2 regions of the Priestia sp. J2 genome follow, and region 2 is predicted to be linked to the other one. Evidence: riboswitches for the same ligand, from Rfam matches in the RefSeq annotation. Region 2 holds a riboswitch; the other holds the start of a gene.
The links. Region 2 has a riboswitch for glycine ahead of LJY09_RS01985 (amino acid permease). Riboswitches for the same ligand answer to the same signal wherever they lie in the genome.
Positions count from the first base shown of each region.

Region 1 (8,781 bases), 1.2 Mb from region 2:
AAAGGTTTTATGAAGATTTAAATGAACAACGTCAAATCCCATATCTCCAGGACGAGCTTTGCTTAATACTGCGTTTAAATTTGCACCATCATAATAAAGTTTTCCACCTGCTGCGTGAACAATTTCAGCCATTTCTAAAATATCTTCTTCAAATAACCCTAGCGTATTTGGGTTTGTTAACATTAAAGCGGCTGTATCTTCTCCCACTACGCGGCGTAAATCCTCTAAGTCCACTAAACCATGTTCATTTGATTTTACCGTTACCGTTTCAAATCCCGCAACTGTTGCCGAAGCAGGGTTCGTTCCGTGAGCTGAGTCTGGAACAATGACTTTTGTTCGCTGCGTCTCACCATTTGCTTCATGATAGGCACGAATCATCATAAGCCCGGTCCACTCGCCATGAGCACCCGCTGCTGGCTGAAGTGTTACTTCATCCATTCCCGTAATTTCTGTTAAATGCTCTTGTAAATCATATAAAAGTTCGAGAGCACCTTGAACCGTTTGCTCATCTTGAAGCGGATGAATATGCGCTAACCCAGCAATGCGTGCTGCTTGTTCATTCACTTTTGGATTATATTTCATCGTACATGAACCAAGCGGATAAAACCCTGAGTCCACTCCATGATTTCGTTTTGAAAGCGCGGTGTAATGACGCATAATATCGAGTTCTGATACTTCAGGAAGCTCAGGAGCTTCGGTACGGACATACGCTTTTCCAAGCAGCTCTTCAGCATTTACTTGCGGAACATCTAACTCCGGCAATGAATAGCCGATTCGCCCTTCTTTACTGCTTTCAAAAATAAGTGATTGATTTTGATTAAGCATGAAGATCCCCCAATTCATTTACAAGTTGGTCAATTTCCTCTTTTGTACGGAGCTCTGTAAAAGCAAGCAGCATGTGATTTTCAAGCTCTTGGTTATCACGGCTAAGATCATAACCGCCAATTATTTTTGAAGCTAATAACTGACTGTTTGCTTCTGTTACCGAAACAGGAAGCTTCACGACTAATTCATTAAAAAACGGTCCTTCATATGCTACATTTACCCCTTTTGCCTTTAACGCTTCATATGCATAATGCGTTTTTGATAAGTTTTGCAGCGCCATTTCTTTTACACCTTGCTTGCCTAAAGCTGTCATTGCAACTGATGCCGCTAAAGCATTTAACGCTTGATTTGAACAAATGTTAGACGTCGCTTTATCGCGGCGTATATGCTGTTCACGTGCTTGAAGGGTTAAAACAAACCCTCGCTTACCGTTTTCATCTACCGTTTGCCCTACTAATCGTCCTGGGATTTTTCGCATAAGCTTAGACGTAGTTGCAAAGTATCCGCAGTGGGGGCCTCCAAATTGACTTGGAATACCAAATGGCTGTGCATCTCCAATGACGATGTCCGCTCCGAATTCTCCAGGAGGCGTAAGTAAACCTAATGATAAAGGATTACTTGAAACCACAAACATGCATTTTTCTTGATGAGTCATTTCTTCAATTTCTTTTAACGGCTCGATTTGCCCATAGAAATTTGGGTATTGGACAATAACAGCTGCCACGTCACTCCCCATCTCTTTTTCCAATGCAATCATATCTGTTACTCCGTCTGCTGCAGGGATTTCTACCACTTCAATGTATTGACCCTTCGCATACGTTTTTAACACATCTTTTGATTCAGGGTGAACAGCCGCAGAGACAAGTACTTTTTTCTTTTTTGTTTGACCCGCACTGAGCATAGCGGCTTCTGCTAAAGCAGTTCCTCCGTCATACATAGAAGAATTGGCCACGTCCATCCCCGTTAACTCACAAATCATTGTTTGGAATTCAAAGATGGCCTGAAGTTCTCCTTGAGAAATTTCTGGTTGATACGGAGTATAGGCCGTATAAAATTCCGAACGAGAAATAACATGATCAACAATAACCGGCATGTAATGATCATAAACTCCTGCTCCTAAAAAAGAAGCATAGTCTTTTAAATGAGCATTTTTAGCAGCCATATTATTTAATTCTTTTAACAGCTGAGGCTCTGAAGCCGCTTTTTTAATATTGTATTCTCCTTGAAAACGAACGCGCTGCGGAATATCTGAAAATAAATCATCAACAGATGAAACACCAATTGCTGCTAACATTTGCTGCTGATCTTGTTCTGTCATTGGTAAATAGCGATGTAACATGTTAAATTCCTCCCCAAAGCTTACTTTGAACGTTTATAAAAAGGTGTTGAAACCACTTTTGCTTTTAAGCGTTTTTTTCGAACCTGCACTTCCACTTCTTGACCAAGCTCTGAATATTCTGCTGATAATAGCGCTAAACCGATGTTTTTCTTTAGTGTAGGTGACTGTGTTCCTGTTGTCACAAATCCAATTTGTTCTTCACCTGCAAATACTTCGTAACCGTGTCGTGGTATACCTTTATCAATCATCTCAATTCCCACTAACTTACGGGACGCTCCGCTTTCACGCTGTTCTTTTAACACTTCTTTTCCAATAAAGCTGTCTTTGCTCGTTTTCACTGCAAATCCAATTCGAGCTTCAATGGGCGTAATATCTTTTGAAAGCTCCTGGCCATATAAAGCCAAAGTAGCTTCAAAACGAAGCGTATCGCGAGCTCCTAACCCGCAGGGCAACACACCTTCGTCACTGCCTGCTTCTAAAATAGCCGTCCACAAGTGAGAGGCGTCAGCTGAAGAACAATAAATTTCAAAGCCATCTTCTCCGGTATATCCAGTACGTGAAACGAGAGCTTTTACATTCGCTACTTCTACATCATCAGCAAATGTAAATGGCTTTAAGGAAGATAAATTTTCGTTCGTTAAAGTTTGTAAAACTTTTTCTGCTAAAGGACCTTGTAAAGCTAGCTGCGCAGTTTCATCAGATTGATTAACGAGCGTTACATCTCCTTGTTTGTGAGACACTAGCCACTCATAGTCTTTTTGAATATTAGCAGCGTTTACGACTAGCAAATACTCTTGATCTGCTTTTTTATAAATCAGCAAATCATCTACCGTGCCTCCGTCTTCATAACACATAGCTGTATACTGTGCTTTTCCATCTACAAGGGTAGAAACGTCATTTGTCATCGTGTGCTGAAGAAAAGCTAAGCTATCAGCTCCTGTTACAAGAATTTCTCCCATATGAGAGACATCAAAAAGACCTGCCTTTGTACGTACAGCTTCATGCTCTTCTTTAATAGAAGAAAATTGAACGGGAAGAGCCCATCCTCCAAAATCAATTGTTTTGGCACCATATTTTTGATAGATATCATAAAGCGGCGTTTTGTGTAATTCTGTTGTCATATTTATGTCCTCCTCTTTTTCACGTGAAACTTTTCATAACGGGGAGTTTTCAAATAGTGTGGGGATCACTATGTATCCAAACAAAAAAGGACAGAAAACCCCCTACTGTATTTAGTAGGAAGTCTCTGTCCTTTTCACCTGAAAGTTTACCTATAAACGAATAGGTTTGCCTCGTGGGTGGTCTATAAACGCATAGACACTCTCCAGAGCTGCGTCAAACAAGAGTCTTTTTGCCTGAGAGATTCACAATTTTATTGCTTGCTCCTTCGGCGCTACATTCAAGTAGTCTCTCCCCGTGTCGTCATTCGCTTCTATAAAGTTGGTAAAGTTGGGCATACTACTGAAAGATGTATCTATCTTTATTCACACAATCATTTGTAAAGTGCTAATCTATTTTCTTTTTCAAATTTTCTAAATATATTTTTATCCTACCTGATTCTTATCATTTGTTCAATAAAAATTTTTTACAAAGGAGCATTTTTATCATGAAAGTGAAATTAAACATCGATGAAACATGGGAAGCAGCCTTCTCAACTAAATTGGAGCAAGACGGCCCTTGGTCTGCATGGGATTTGTATAAACTTGCCTATGAAATAGAAGACCAAACGCTTATCTCAGAATTTGAAGGACTACAAAGCCCAAAACATCTAGCCGATTTAACGCCGCTTCCTCATCAGCTCGAAGTAGCCAAACAAGTAGTCGAAACAATGAATGGGAAAGCCATTTTAGCAGATGAAGTAGGACTAGGGAAAACGATTGAAGCAGGGTTAATTTTGAAGGAATATATGATTCGCGGGCTTGTTAAAAAAGTTCTCATTTTAGTTCCAGCTTCGCTTGTTTCACAGTGGGCTATGGAATTGAATCAAAAATTTTATATTCCCGCGGTCCCTCAAAGAAAATCATATGTGTGGGATCAGTGTGACATCGTTGTGTCTTCAATTGATACAGCAAAACGTTCTCCTCATCGAGAAATTGTGCTAGAACAAGACTACGACCTCATCATCATTGATGAAGCTCATAAACTTAAAAACAACAAAACAAAAAACTATGAATTTGTGCAAAGTCTAAAAAAGAAATTTTGTCTGTTGCTAACCGCAACACCGATTCAAAATCGAATTGAAGAAATTTTTAACTTAGTCTCTCTTTTAAAGCCTGGCCATCTCGGCAATAAAGACTATTTCGAAGAATTATTTTCCGCTAAAAAACGTTCTTTGCAAAACGATGAACACTTAAAAGAGCTTGTTAACAAAGTTATGATTCGAAATCGCCGCCACGATACGGGTATCGAATGGACGAAGCGAATTGTTCAAACCATTCCTGTTGAATTCTCGCCAAAAGAACGCGAGCTATACGATGCGATTACGTCTTTTAAAGGAAACGGACTGCACCCTTCAAGCGCTTTTTCAATTTTAACTCTGCAGCGAGAGGCCTGCAGCAGCCGCGAAGCGGTATATATGACATTAAAAAACATGCTGGAACGTCAGGAAGATCAAAACAGCGCATTAACGGAACATATGATTACTCCGTTAATGGAACTACTTCAGCAAGTACCGCAAAATGCAAAAGCAGAAAAAGTGCTAGAGCTCGTTCAAAAAATTGATGACAAAGTCATTATTTTCACTGAGTACAGAGCAACTCAACTGTATTTACAGTGGTATTTAAAACAGCATGGAATTACCTCTGTACCGTTTAGAGGCGGATTTAAGCGAGGTAAAAAAGACTGGATGAAGCAGCTTTTTGAAAGCCACGCGCAAGTATTTATTGCCACTGAAGCGGGCGGAGAAGGAATCAACCTTCAGTTTTGTCATCATATCATTAACTATGATCTACCGTGGAATCCAATGCGTCTAGAACAGCGGATTGGAAGGGTCCATCGTTTAGGTCAAAAACATGATGTTCACATTTACAATTTAGCCATTCAACATACGGTCGAAGAACATATTTTAAAATTGTTATACGAAAAAATAAACCTTTTTGAACGAGTTGTTGGAGAGTTAGATGATATTTTAACAAAGCTTGATTTAAAAAATATCGAAGAGCATATTCAGGATATTTTATTTCATTCACGGAGTGAAGGAGAAATAAAAATCAAAATGGAGAACTTGACGTCTATTATTCAATACGAAGACAGCGAGGAGGATCAGCATGCAGCAAACTGACATTCATCAATTTTTAAAGCGTTACTTTCTAGCTAATAATTGTTCTATTGTCACAGAAACACCATCTTATCTAACGGTTCAATTAACGATCGAACTTGACAAAGAGTTGATGAATCGTCCATTTTATTGGCATTATGTTGAAAAGACAGGCGGAGAAGCAAATCCTGCTTCACTCACTTTCATTACAGACCCAGCGTTTGAAGATGATTCTGTTCAAGGAGAACGAATTCATTTTGGCTCACCTAGGCTGCATCAAATTTTCGCTTCTACTCAAAAGCTAGGCGGATTTATTCACTTGTATGAACAAGTTTCATCAGCTCAGCCAACAAATCAGCCTTTACATCCTTGGCTTGCGTTAAATATTAAAGTCTCGTACAAATGTGATCGTAAAAAAGACGAGCTCTTGTCGCTTGGCATTAATTTAATCAATGGACAAATCATTGAATCATTTCATGAATTAATCATTAATCAAAATTTGTCATCTAAAATCTCGGACTATTGCTTTACTCTTTCACCTTTTATTAAACCGAAAAGTGCGATTGCGCGACTCACATCATATGTGACTGACTACGTTAAAACTCAACCGACTGAATGGGCAGAAAAAGCACAGGAAAGATGGTATGAAGACTTAGCGCTTCTTGATCATTTTTATGAAACAGCGGAAGAGCTCCCAGAAATATATGTGACAGAGAAAACAGCGCTTCAAGAGCTGTACGAACCGACTATCTTATTTAAGTTTATAAACGGTGGCTTATTTTACATATCGCCCGAAACGATGTCTCGTCAATTTAATAAAACACAAGCCGGTTAAAAAAAGATGAGCATATGATATGCTCATCTTTCTTTTTTCTTTCGGTACCACAGCATAAACGACAGCGGAATCATTCCAAACCATCTGTTTGCAAAAGGTGCTCGCTCTTCTTTTTTTTGAATCTTTTTCGTTTTCCTCTCTTCTTTTGGCTGATCCATATATTGTACAAATTGCTGAGTCATATATTTTACATAATCATTCGTTTTCATATAATCATCTCCTCAGCACTATTATATCCGGAGAGAAAGAGACTTAATCCGTCCACTTCACAATGTGCTGATCCTTTTTTTGAATATATGCCGTTTCCGTCAATGCTCTTCCTTGCAATGTTTGACATTTTATTTTTAAGATGATCATCTGTTCATCTTCACTTACTACTTCGTATGAAACCGTACCAGTTTCTAATACTAAAGATGCAGATGGAGATTTATTATGTTCTTTTATTTCTTTTTTTACATGTACCACCGCGTTTTCTAAAAGATGCTGCAGACGATTTTTCTGCTCTACTTCTTGATAAAATGAACTTTTCGTCACAAAATAAGTGGTTTGCTGAGCTACTAACAGAAGAAAAAGCGCACAAAATGCCAAAACGACCGGGAGAATAAATCCTTGCTCATTATGTTTCATGAGCAAGCATCAAAAACGTTGTAATGGTTTCTTCTCTAACTTTGTTAACACCGTCTGTTGAACGAATCAACAGCCTTTCTTTTTGCTGTTCATACATAATATTCTTAATGTGCTGCAGCACCACTTCATGACCACTTTCATCCACTCGTCTTCTTATCTTGTCGTCGTAGCGTTCATAAGTGATGATCTGATTATTTTCCATTTTCAACGTAAGCGTAGTCGCATGAATTCCCACTTCTTTTGCTTCTCGATATTCTATAGCAAGTTGATTCACAAAAATTTCCCACTCCATTTCATTCATACTAAAGTCCGGATTATATGTTTGCTTAGCTAGCGGAATGATAATGGGGAAAAATGAAACAATAATTAAAAAAAGAGTAAAACTGACTAACATCTCTACAAGCGTAAAGCCTTTTTCCCTTTTCACTTCAACATCACATCACACTTCTTTTTCATTTTCTCAGCGGAATCTGTCCATTCTACACAAAGCTTTTGAGCACTTTCTCCGTACCACTTCAGATAAAATGCAACGTTTTCTTTTACGATTTTTTCTCGCCGTTTATATCCTGCTTCATATTTATATTTCAATAGCTCTTCGTGCAAGATAGCATCAGCTTGATACGAAACATATTGCTTCTTTTCTGCTTCCTTCATCTGAACATACAAAGGAATAATTGTACCGGTTAGGAGTAAAAGCATGCTAAATGAAACAAGCATTTCTAACAAGGTGTAGCCCTGCTGACCCTTACATCTTGTCCACATAAAAACGCCCTCTGCCTATTTGAAAAGTAACTTTATATTTAAATTTTTGATTGCTGATAAAAATGGTCTTTGCCTGAGAAATATTGCCGTTTTTGTTGTATTGTATCGTGGAATTGCCGCTTCCAAACGTGATATGAATGGTGGAGTCATAGGCGCGCTTATAAAGAACGGCACGAGAATCAGAAATAATATATTCTGTTCCCTTCGGTGCGAAGTTAATTTTAATTGGAGATTCTCGGTTCATGGCTGTCTGCTGCACATAAAACGTGTCGCTTTGCAGCTGTCGCAAGAATAGTGTGATTTTGTAATATTCCACAAGCGGTCGAATGGCTACGATAATGGAAAACATCATCACTTGCACAATAAATAAAACCATCAGCATCTCAATGAGGGTAAATCCTTTTTGCTTAAGAAGAACCACTAGCTGTAACCTTTCCGGTACCGTCAATTTGAATAGCTTGCCCATTTGGACACACGGTGCCTTCTTTTAAGTAGCCTCCTGCTTCAAGCTCTTCTAGACTCGGTTTTTCGCCATTTTCAAGTTCGTATACTTGTACCTCAGCCTCTACGGTTTTGACAAGAGCTGAGCAGCCTTTATTGTTAATAACCGTATTATGCTTTAATACATTTGGAATCATTATGAGCAAAAGCACGGTAATAACGAGCATAACAATGAGCATTTCAATAAGGGTAAATCCTTTATCACCTTTTAGAATCATATTCTTTCACCTTTCTACAAGCTCGACATCACTTCTAACATCGGAAGCATAACGGACATATACATAAGCAGAATGACAATTCCGATGAATAAGAATGTAAGCGGCTGTACATATTTTAAAATACGAAAAATAAACTGTTCCATTCTTTCCATCATAAATAGACTGTAATCATACAGTTCTTGAGAAAGCTCACCGTTTTGCTGGCCATGAACAATAACATGAGCCAAGTCTTTTTCATAATGAGATTTACCTGAAATGATATGATCTAATCGCATTCCTGAGGAAAGTTGATCTGTAAAAGCAAAAGCTTCCACTTGAAAAAATGGATGATGCTCTTGCTTTTGAAAAAGAGCAAAGCATTCATAAATAGATAAACCACCATTTAGTAAATTGCTCATATGAACAGAAAAAAAGTACG
Region 1 covers NZ_CP086208.1:4,284,598-4,293,378, forward strand. The annotation lists gene gcvPB (aminomethyl-transferring glycine dehydrogenase subunit GcvPB) at 1-825, opposite strand, end outside; gene gcvPA (aminomethyl-transferring glycine dehydrogenase subunit GcvPA) at 818-2,164, opposite strand; gene gcvT (glycine cleavage system aminomethyltransferase GcvT) at 2,185-3,285, opposite strand; glycine riboswitch at 3,498-3,590, opposite strand; gene LJY09_RS22180 (DEAD/DEAH box helicase) at 3,771-5,444, shown strand; gene LJY09_RS22185 (YqhG family protein) at 5,431-6,255, shown strand; gene LJY09_RS22190 (YqzE family protein) at 6,279-6,464, opposite strand; gene comGG (competence type IV pilus minor pilin ComGG) at 6,508-6,882, opposite strand; gene comGF (competence type IV pilus minor pilin ComGF) at 6,872-7,309, opposite strand; gene LJY09_RS22205 (type II secretion system protein) at 7,306-7,644, opposite strand; gene comGD (competence type IV pilus minor pilin ComGD) at 7,628-8,110, opposite strand; gene comGC (competence type IV pilus major pilin ComGC) at 8,052-8,363, opposite strand; gene comGB (competence type IV pilus assembly protein ComGB) at 8,378-8,781, opposite strand, start outside.
Region 1: linked by a shared signal. The riboswitch ahead of gcvT (glycine cleavage system aminomethyltransferase GcvT) and the one ahead of LJY09_RS01985 (amino acid permease) in region 2 are both predicted to bind glycine.

Region 2 (8,781 bases):
GGATTCACAATTTGCCTTGCATATAACGCAGTAAAAAAAGAAAGCAGTAAAATTGTAATACCTGAAACGGTCCAAAGCGTTTTTTCAAACGTTTCATAAGGCCTGTAAATTTCTTCAACGGGTAATTCAGCGACAATTCCCCAATCCAAAACAGGAATATATTCAAATGACGCAAAGAAGTACTTACCTTCGGTGTTCACAACGCGCTGATATCCTGATTTATGATTCATCGTTTCCTGAACGATTTCATTTTCCCTGGCATTTTCACCGATTCTCTGTTTCTCAGGGTGTGAAATAATTCTACCATTGCGGTCTACAATAAACGTATAGCCGTTCTCTCCTATATCGAACGTTTGAAAAATGGATTGAAAGCTTTTATTTTCTTCAATGCGCAGCGCTAAATTTATAACTTTTTTTACATTTTGCTGCTCATCCAAAATAGGAATTGCCATCACCACAATGTAATGCTTTGTGTCTGCTGAAACGACATCGCTTAAATATATTTTTTTAGTTCGCAGCGCTTCTTGAAAATATTTTCTTTTACTTAAGTTCACGTGCTTCATACTCTTTAAATCATCTGGGTAATAATGCTCCACATACCCTTTTGTATTAAAAATGGTTCCGCTATCGATATACGGTGAAATATTAACTATTTTCTGCAGTTCTTTGTCTATCTCTTGTTCATCATCTGATAAAAAAATAGGATCTTGCTGTACCTCGTCGCCCAAGCTCCAAATATCTTTAATAACGATGTTAATTTGCTCTTTCATTCTCTTGACGGTTTTATCAGTTACCTGTCGATATTGATCTTGAGAAATATTAGGCAGCATCACTCTTGAAACTATAAACATTAGCGTCAGTACGGTACAAATAAGAAGCACATTAATCGTGAAGATTTTCCAAAACGTATGAGATTTAAACCATTTCATGTTTGTTCACCTTAATTCAATGAAGTCTACCTCCATTGTACTGCAAAATGAAAACTTTTCCATGTAAATGATAGAATTCCACCTTTAGACATAGAAGAAAAGCATTTGGTTCTACATTACTATCAGAAAACTATGAGCTTTTTCACTGTATTTTCTGCTAAAACTTTTTTAGGGTTCTTATATAAACTTTGCTTACTGCATTTTCTTCATACAGTAGAAATCAATTATTTATCTTCCAATAAAAAGACCCCATCACGAAATGATGAGGTCACCCATTTACTATTTCTTCTTCCTTCTAGCCCCGTAAAAACCAAATAAGAGAATAAACCAAACGGGTGTCAACAATAAGGCTGGGCGCGTCGCATCAGAAAACAGCATAATAATAAGAATCACTGCAAACAACGCTAGCACAACATAGTTTATAAATGGTGTTAACGGTGCTTTGAATGTTGATGCTGCATGCAGCTGCGGACGCGTTTTTTTATATCTTAGATGGCAAATCAAAATGATACTCCACACCCAAATGAAACAAATAGCGCTGATGGTTGTTACGATGCCAAAAGCTTGATCTGGTATCAGTTTGCTTAACAAAGCTCCCGCCGAGATAACCAGCGTAGATACAAACAATCCGTTGCTTGGTACGTGGTTTTTGTTCAGTTTTGCAAACGTAGATGGCCCTTGGTCATTTTTACTTAAGTTATATAAGATACGGCTTGTTGAAAACATTCCGCTATTACAAGCAGAAGCGGCTGAAGTTAATACAACAAAATTAATAATTCCAGCAGCAAGCGGAATTCCGACTAAACTAAAGGTTTTAACAAATGGGCTTTCTGCTGCATTCAATTCCATCCACGGGTTAATAAATAAAAGGACGATAAGCGCTCCAACATAGAAAAATAAGATTCGCAGCGGAATTTTATTAATGGCCGATGGAATATTTTTTTGGGGATTTGATGTTTCCGCTGCCGATACCCCTACCAATTCAACCCCGACGTATGCGAAAATAACCATTTGGAATGAAAGTAAGAAACCTGAAACACCGTTTGGAAACAGTCCTCCATGATTCCAAAGATTTTGAACCGTAACGGATCCTGCATCTGTTTTAAATCCGATTACCAGTAAAATAACGCCAATAACAATTAACGCAAGAATCGTAATAACCTTTATTAAAGCAAACCAAAACTCTAATTCTCCAAATAATTTTACGGTTAATAAGTTAAGTCCTAATAAAATGATTACACAAATAAGTGCAGGAATCCACTGAGGAATATTGAACCAATATTTCACATATACGCCAACGGCAATCACATCAGCCATAGCTGTCATGATCCAGCAAAACCAGTACGTCCACCCTGTGACAAATGAAGCCCATGGTCCAAGATACTCTTCAGCAATATCTGTTAACGATTGATAACCTGCTTTAGACAGCAGTAGTTCTCCTAGCGCTCTCATCACAAAGAAAAGCGCAATACCCACAATTAAATAAGCAAAGATGATAGAGGGACCTGCAAGCTGTATGGCTTTACCAGAACCTAAAAATAATCCCGTCCCAATGGTTCCTCCAATCGCGATTAGCTGAACATGACGATTGGATAAATCCCTCTTTAATTCTCGTTGTTCCAACTCTAACTCCTCCTAACAATAAAACCTTTGATGCGATCGTGCGGACTACAAAATAAAGTCCAATAAAAAAAGAGATTGGATGCGCTCCAATCTCATGGTCATAAGAATAACAAATATTATGGTACATGCTACCAATTAGTAACATGCCAAATAAATATCCGGTACTCTTCTGTCCTTTTGCCTGAGATTGTGAACCCTTCGGCGTCGCGAAACTATCGCGATCTCTCCAGAAGCTGCTCCTGCTATAGTGTGATCCATAGCAATCATAGCTTTCTACGTATTAAATTTTTCGATCAAGATAATGACTGTCGAATAGTTGTTTATTCTAATACCAGTTGGATGCTTTGTCAACAAGAAAGATGACTTTCATTTATTTACCTTCTTCGAAAGAAGGTAATGAAACAGGTTCAATCGTCAACTTAGTATCCTTTTCTACATGCTACCTGAGTCCCTGCGGAAACCTAAATACGTTAAATGGATCGTACTTTTTATTTACTCTTTCTAACCGCTCTGCGTTGTCTCCAAAATACTCATACTCGTAGTTTCTAAGGTTGCTGATAGGGAAATTCACATAGGAGCCTTTCGTAATACGTTTAATATATTGAAATCGCTTATACAGCCACTCTCTGTTTGCTCGTGCAAACGCATCGTCTGTCCATACAGATTGAAAGCCCAGAATATATCTAGCGTTTCTGTAAAAGAAGGCCGTTTCTCTGTTACCAACACTGCGAATTTCTCCTCCTAGTGCATAAAAAGAAATCGCGGCGTAAACGGACCCTTCTGCTGGACGCTGTATGAGATCTGCAAGATTTTCAAGCTGGCCAACTGAATAACTTCTTTGCACAAATCTTCCCGTTGACTTAAATTTTTCAGAAGGAGGATAGGTTGCTTCTATCTTTTGTACCGCTTCAAGAAAAGATAATGACTGTAGCTCGACTCGGAACCCCTCCACCTCTGCAAAAGGCTGCAAGATCTTTCGAGCTCTTTCTGGAGATCCGTAAAAGAAGCCGTTCGCAAATATGCCCAATCCTTCTCCTTCTGCATTATAAAAACTGGCAACTAGCGTCATACGTTTGTCCAATTCAGGCAGCCAGCTTTGCCATATATTCATCACTTGTACCTGTTTTTCTCTTGTAGTACCTACATAAAAGAAGCGAACAAGCGTCACAGAGCTGTTCGTCGGTTTTGGAAGCTGAAACGTCATGCTTGCCACAACGCCAAAATTACCGCCACCAGCACCTCGGCATGCCCAAAAAAGATCCGCGTTACACGATTTGTTTGCTTTAATAATCTTTCCTTCATAATTGACCAACTCTAGCTCTATCAAGCTGTCACAGCCTAATCCGTAAAGTCTGCTCGAAAGCCCCCAGCCTCCTCCGAGCGTAAAGCCAGACACCCCAACAGTCGGACACGTTCCTCCTGGAAACACATATCCATTCGAACCGATAAAATCATACACTTCCGTATTCTTTGCTCCTCCCTCCATCTTTAAGATGTTCCGTTTCCTATCCAATTTCAACCCGTTTAACCGACTGATATCAATGACCAATACACAGTCACCCGTAGAATACCCTTCATAATGATGACCGCCAGATCGAATGCGAATGTCTACACGATGCTTGCGCGCCCATTGAATTGCATTTACAACATCCTGCTTTTTTTCACAGTACACAATCACAAGCGGAAATTTATCAATAGCACGATTCCACTCCTGACGAGTTTCCTCATAAATGGGGTCTTTCGGCGTTACCACTTCACCCGTAAGCCCTTTCAAAAACATTGAGTCCATTTGACCTCTGCCCCTCTGTATATACTTTTTAGTAGTTTTATTACTATAGTATTCTTGGGGTGGTTGAGGGTGTGGGTTTTCAAGACTAGATTGGCGTTTATCATCTCTATAAAAAATGAAATTTCAGTTCATTTACTGAAATATAAGTACTAATAAAACTTCTTTTCGGTGCTCCGATGCTTTCTAAAACATAACTTTCCAATAATTCAAATTAGATATATTAGAATATTTTTTCTTCCAACAAGAGTCCAATTCAAATAAAAAAAGAGCAGAACCAAATCTGCCCTTTACTCTTCATCTATTTACTTCTTTAACGTCAAACTCACTACATTCTCCACATGCGCCGTATGAGGGAACATATCCACAGGCTGAATGTAATCCACATGATAAGCCTTCGACAGCTGCTGCACATCTTTCGCTAATGTGGATGGATTACAAGATACGTAAACCACTTTCTTTGGCTTTACTTGTAAAATCGTTTTTAGAAGCTTGTCATCACAGCCTGTTCGCGGCGGGTCAACGACGACTACGTCTGGCTTCCATCCTTCTTTCACCCACTGCGGCATCCACTTTTCAGCTGGACCCGTCACATACGTGGCATGTTCAAATCCATGATCTTTGGCATTTTTTCGCGCGTCTACAATGGATTCTTCAATCGTGTCCATTCCGCGAATTTCTTTGGCATCTTTAGCAAGCCATAAGCCAATTGTCCCTACTCCGCAGTAAGCATCTACGATTTTTTCACTGCCTGTTAGCGCAGCTGCTTTTTTTACTTCGTCGTATAGCTTCACCGTTTGAAGAGGATTCAGCTGGAAAAATGCACGCGCTGAAAGTTCGAATGAGATATCACCTAACGTTTCTTGAATCACCGATTTTCCAGCGAGCGTAAACGTTTCGTCTCCAAAGATAAGCGATGTTTTTTGGCCGTTTACGTTTTGTACGAGCGATTTCACTTCCGGCAGGCGGCGCTGAATTTCTTTCATCAGCAGCTCTTTTTTCGGAATTTCTTTTTTAGCCGTGATTAAAACAATTTGCACTTCACCCGTTTCAAATCCTACTCGAGATACGATAGTACGCACAATTCCACGGCGTTTGCGCTCGTTGTAGATAGGGATTTGAAGGTCTTGTAAAATTCGTTTTATTTCTTTTGTCACGTGATTTGTAGCTTTATGCTGAATGGGACAGTTTTCAATATCAATCAAGCGGTGAGAATTCAGTCCATACAAACCAGCAATGACTTTTTGTTTGTCCACGCCGACTTGAAACTGAGATTTATTACGGTAGCGCCACGGATCTTCCATACCAATCGTTTGGCGAGTTTTTTCCTCTACTTTTTTTAATGAACTGTGACGTTCGAACGCTTGCAGAACAATATCCCGCTTGGATTCTAGCTGACCTTCATAAGATAAGTGCTGAAGCTGGCAGCCTCCGCACTGGTCGTAAATCGGACAGGGTGCTTCTACGCGATGAGGAGATTTTTTGCGAATTCGCTTGATTTTCCCTTCGGCAAACTTATGCTGAACATTTGTTGCTTCTACAACCACTTCTTCATTCGGTAATGCTCCCGGTACAAAGACGACTTGGCGCTTAAAATAGCCTACGCCTTCTCCATTAATACCGAGTCTTTTTATCGTCAACGGAAACGTTTGTCCTTTTTGAACTTTCATTTCAGTTTTTGGTTTATTCATGAGACCAACTCCGATTAGTTTAAATTCTTTATATAGTTATTAACGGTCTTTAACTGCTTAAAACCTATTGGACCGTATCGCTTTAAAAAAGACATCAACGCATATTATAACACTTCAACAGCAAAAAACCGACAGGAGAAACATTCCCGTCGGTTTTTATCTTTATTTCGTTTTAGAAGGACTTTTTTTCAATTGTTTACGTTCGTTCATTAAATCATCAATACTTTTAAACGTATAGCCCTGCTTTTTTAAATCCACAATCGCTTGATCTAACGCATCTGCGTTATCCTTTGAAACGGTATGCAGAAGCATGATCGCACCTGGATGTATTTGAGTCATCATATTGTCGTATGAGTAGCGCCAGCCTTTTTGTTCATTCACTTTCCAGTCAACAAATGCTAGTGACCAAAATACATTCGTATAGCCTTCTTGCTTTGAAAGAGCTAGCGTTCGTTCGCTAAATACACCTCTAGGTGAGCGGAGATACTTCATTTCATCACGACCGGTAATATTCTTGTATTCATCTTTTACTTTTTGCAGCTCTTCTTTAAAACGTGCATCATCCACTTGAGTTAAGTCAGGGTGATGCCATGAATGATTGCCGACAATATGCCCTTCTTTTACCATTCGCTTAATTAGCTTAGGCTCTTCTTTTAAATAGTGTCCTGTTACAAAAAACGTCGCAGGAACCTTTCTTTTTTTGAGCACGTCTAATACCTGCGGGGTATAACCATTTTCATAACCGTTATCAAACGTTAAATAAATATTTTTTTTAGTTGTATCGCCGAGGTAAAACGCATCATACTTAGCAAGAATGTGTTCATAAGCTGTACCTGCGGATGCGGGCTTATGATTTTTACTTTTTTGAAATCCCCAGCTGATCGGAGTGTTTGGATACATTTGTGCTTCAACAGATGCTAGGCCTGTTGACATCACGAATAAAAAAACGAGAAAAAAGGTGAACCGGCGCATAAGAAGCTCCTTTCGGAAGTCATTTTACGCTTAGTATCCACTCAATTTTCTCGTTCATGAACGTTACTTTTTACCATACGCTCCGGACGTATGTTTATTTAAATACCGGTTCTTTAAATTGCTCAAGCTTTTCAAATGAAGACTTGTCTACATCTGCATGCAAGCTGTTTCCGTGTGAATCCATCGTCACTACAGCTGTAAAACCTTCTACTTTTAAATGCCACATTGCTTCAGGAATACCGAACTGCATCAAATCAACGCCTTCTACGCTCTTGATACAATCAGCATAGTACTGCGCAGCTCCTCCGATAGCATTTAAGTACACACCGCCGTGCTCTTGAAGAGCAGCAAGCGTTTTAGGACCCATACCGCCTTTACCGATAACCGCGCGGATACCAAATTTCTTCATAATATCTCCTTGGTAAGGTTCTTCACGGATACTTGTTGTTGGTCCTGCAGCGGTTACGTGCCATTTTTCATCTTCATCTTTTAACATAACCGGGCCACAGTGATAAATGATTTGTCCATTTAAATCAATTGGCGCATCGTGGTCTGTTAAATGTTTATGAATAGCGTCGCGTCCTGTGTAGATCATACCGTTGATGCGCACTACGTCACCAACTTTTAATTCACGAATTTGCTCTTCTGTAATAGGTGCTTGTAATACAACTTCTTTTGTTTCATCCGCATTTTGTTTCTCTTCTGCACCTGCATTTTTATTAAAATCTACTTCTTCGCCTTCTTGATACAGCCACTCTTGAACGCTTCCTGTATCAGCGTTGATTTTAATACCTAAGCGACGGTAAGCCCAGCAGTTATACGCAACTGACACATAGAAGCTAGCAGGAATACGATTGATTACGCCGACTTTACAGCCAAGTAATGTCGTTTCTCCGCCAAAGCCCATTGTACCGATTCCTAACTTATTAGCATTTTCCATTACATACTCTTCTAATTCTTTCAGCTGAGCGTTTGGATTTTCGTCATCTAAGTTTCGGAACAGCTGCTCTTTTGCTAATTCATAGCCTGTTGTACGGTCGCCACCGATTCCAACACCAATGACGCCGGCGCTACAGCCTTGGCCTTGCGCTTGGTATACTGAGTGCATCACACATTTACGAATACCGTCTAAATCACGACCAGCTCGGCCTAACCCTTCTACTTCACAAGGCAGGCTATACTGAATGTTTTTATTTTCACAGCCGCCGCCTTTTAAAATAAGACGCGCATCAATATAGTCATTTTCCCACTGTTCAAACTTAATAACCGGCGTGCCTCCGCCTAAATTATTACCGCTGTTTTCTCCCGTTAACGAATCTACAGAATTAGGGCGAAGCTTTCCGTGCTTTGTTGCTTCTTCAATTGCCCAATAAATCGCTTCTTTAATTTGAAGCTGATTCACTCCTACAGGGGTTTTAATTTTAAATGTTGGCATACCTGTATCTTGACAAATTGGCGATAAATTATCATCCGCCATCTTAATATTATTGGTAATGGTCGCTAAAGACATTGCTGCACGCGTTCCTGCATTTTCACGCGCTTTTGCCTTTGCGATAGCACGTCGAACGTCTTTTGGCAATTTTGTAGATGTTTCAACAATTAAATCGTACATGCTTTGTTTTAAAGCTTCAATCATCACTTAATTCCTCCCATATCCCGCTAATGTATGTATTTATCTATCTGTCGTACAACTTTCAAAATTTATTATACTCCTTCAAAAATTGTTTCGAAAGACCTTTATAGGAGGATTTCTACTTCAAGCAAAAAAGCGCTAGTTTTT
Region 2 covers NZ_CP086208.1:369,630-378,410, reverse strand. The annotation lists gene LJY09_RS01990 (PAS domain-containing sensor histidine kinase) at 1-929, opposite strand, end outside; gene LJY09_RS01985 (amino acid permease) at 1,209-2,552, opposite strand; glycine riboswitch at 2,712-2,792, opposite strand; gene LJY09_RS01980 (FAD-binding oxidoreductase) at 2,992-4,341, opposite strand; gene rlmD (23S rRNA (uracil(1939)-C(5))-methyltransferase RlmD) at 4,644-6,029, opposite strand; gene pdaA (delta-lactam-biosynthetic de-N-acetylase) at 6,192-7,001, opposite strand; gene LJY09_RS01965 (fumarate hydratase) at 7,096-8,637, opposite strand.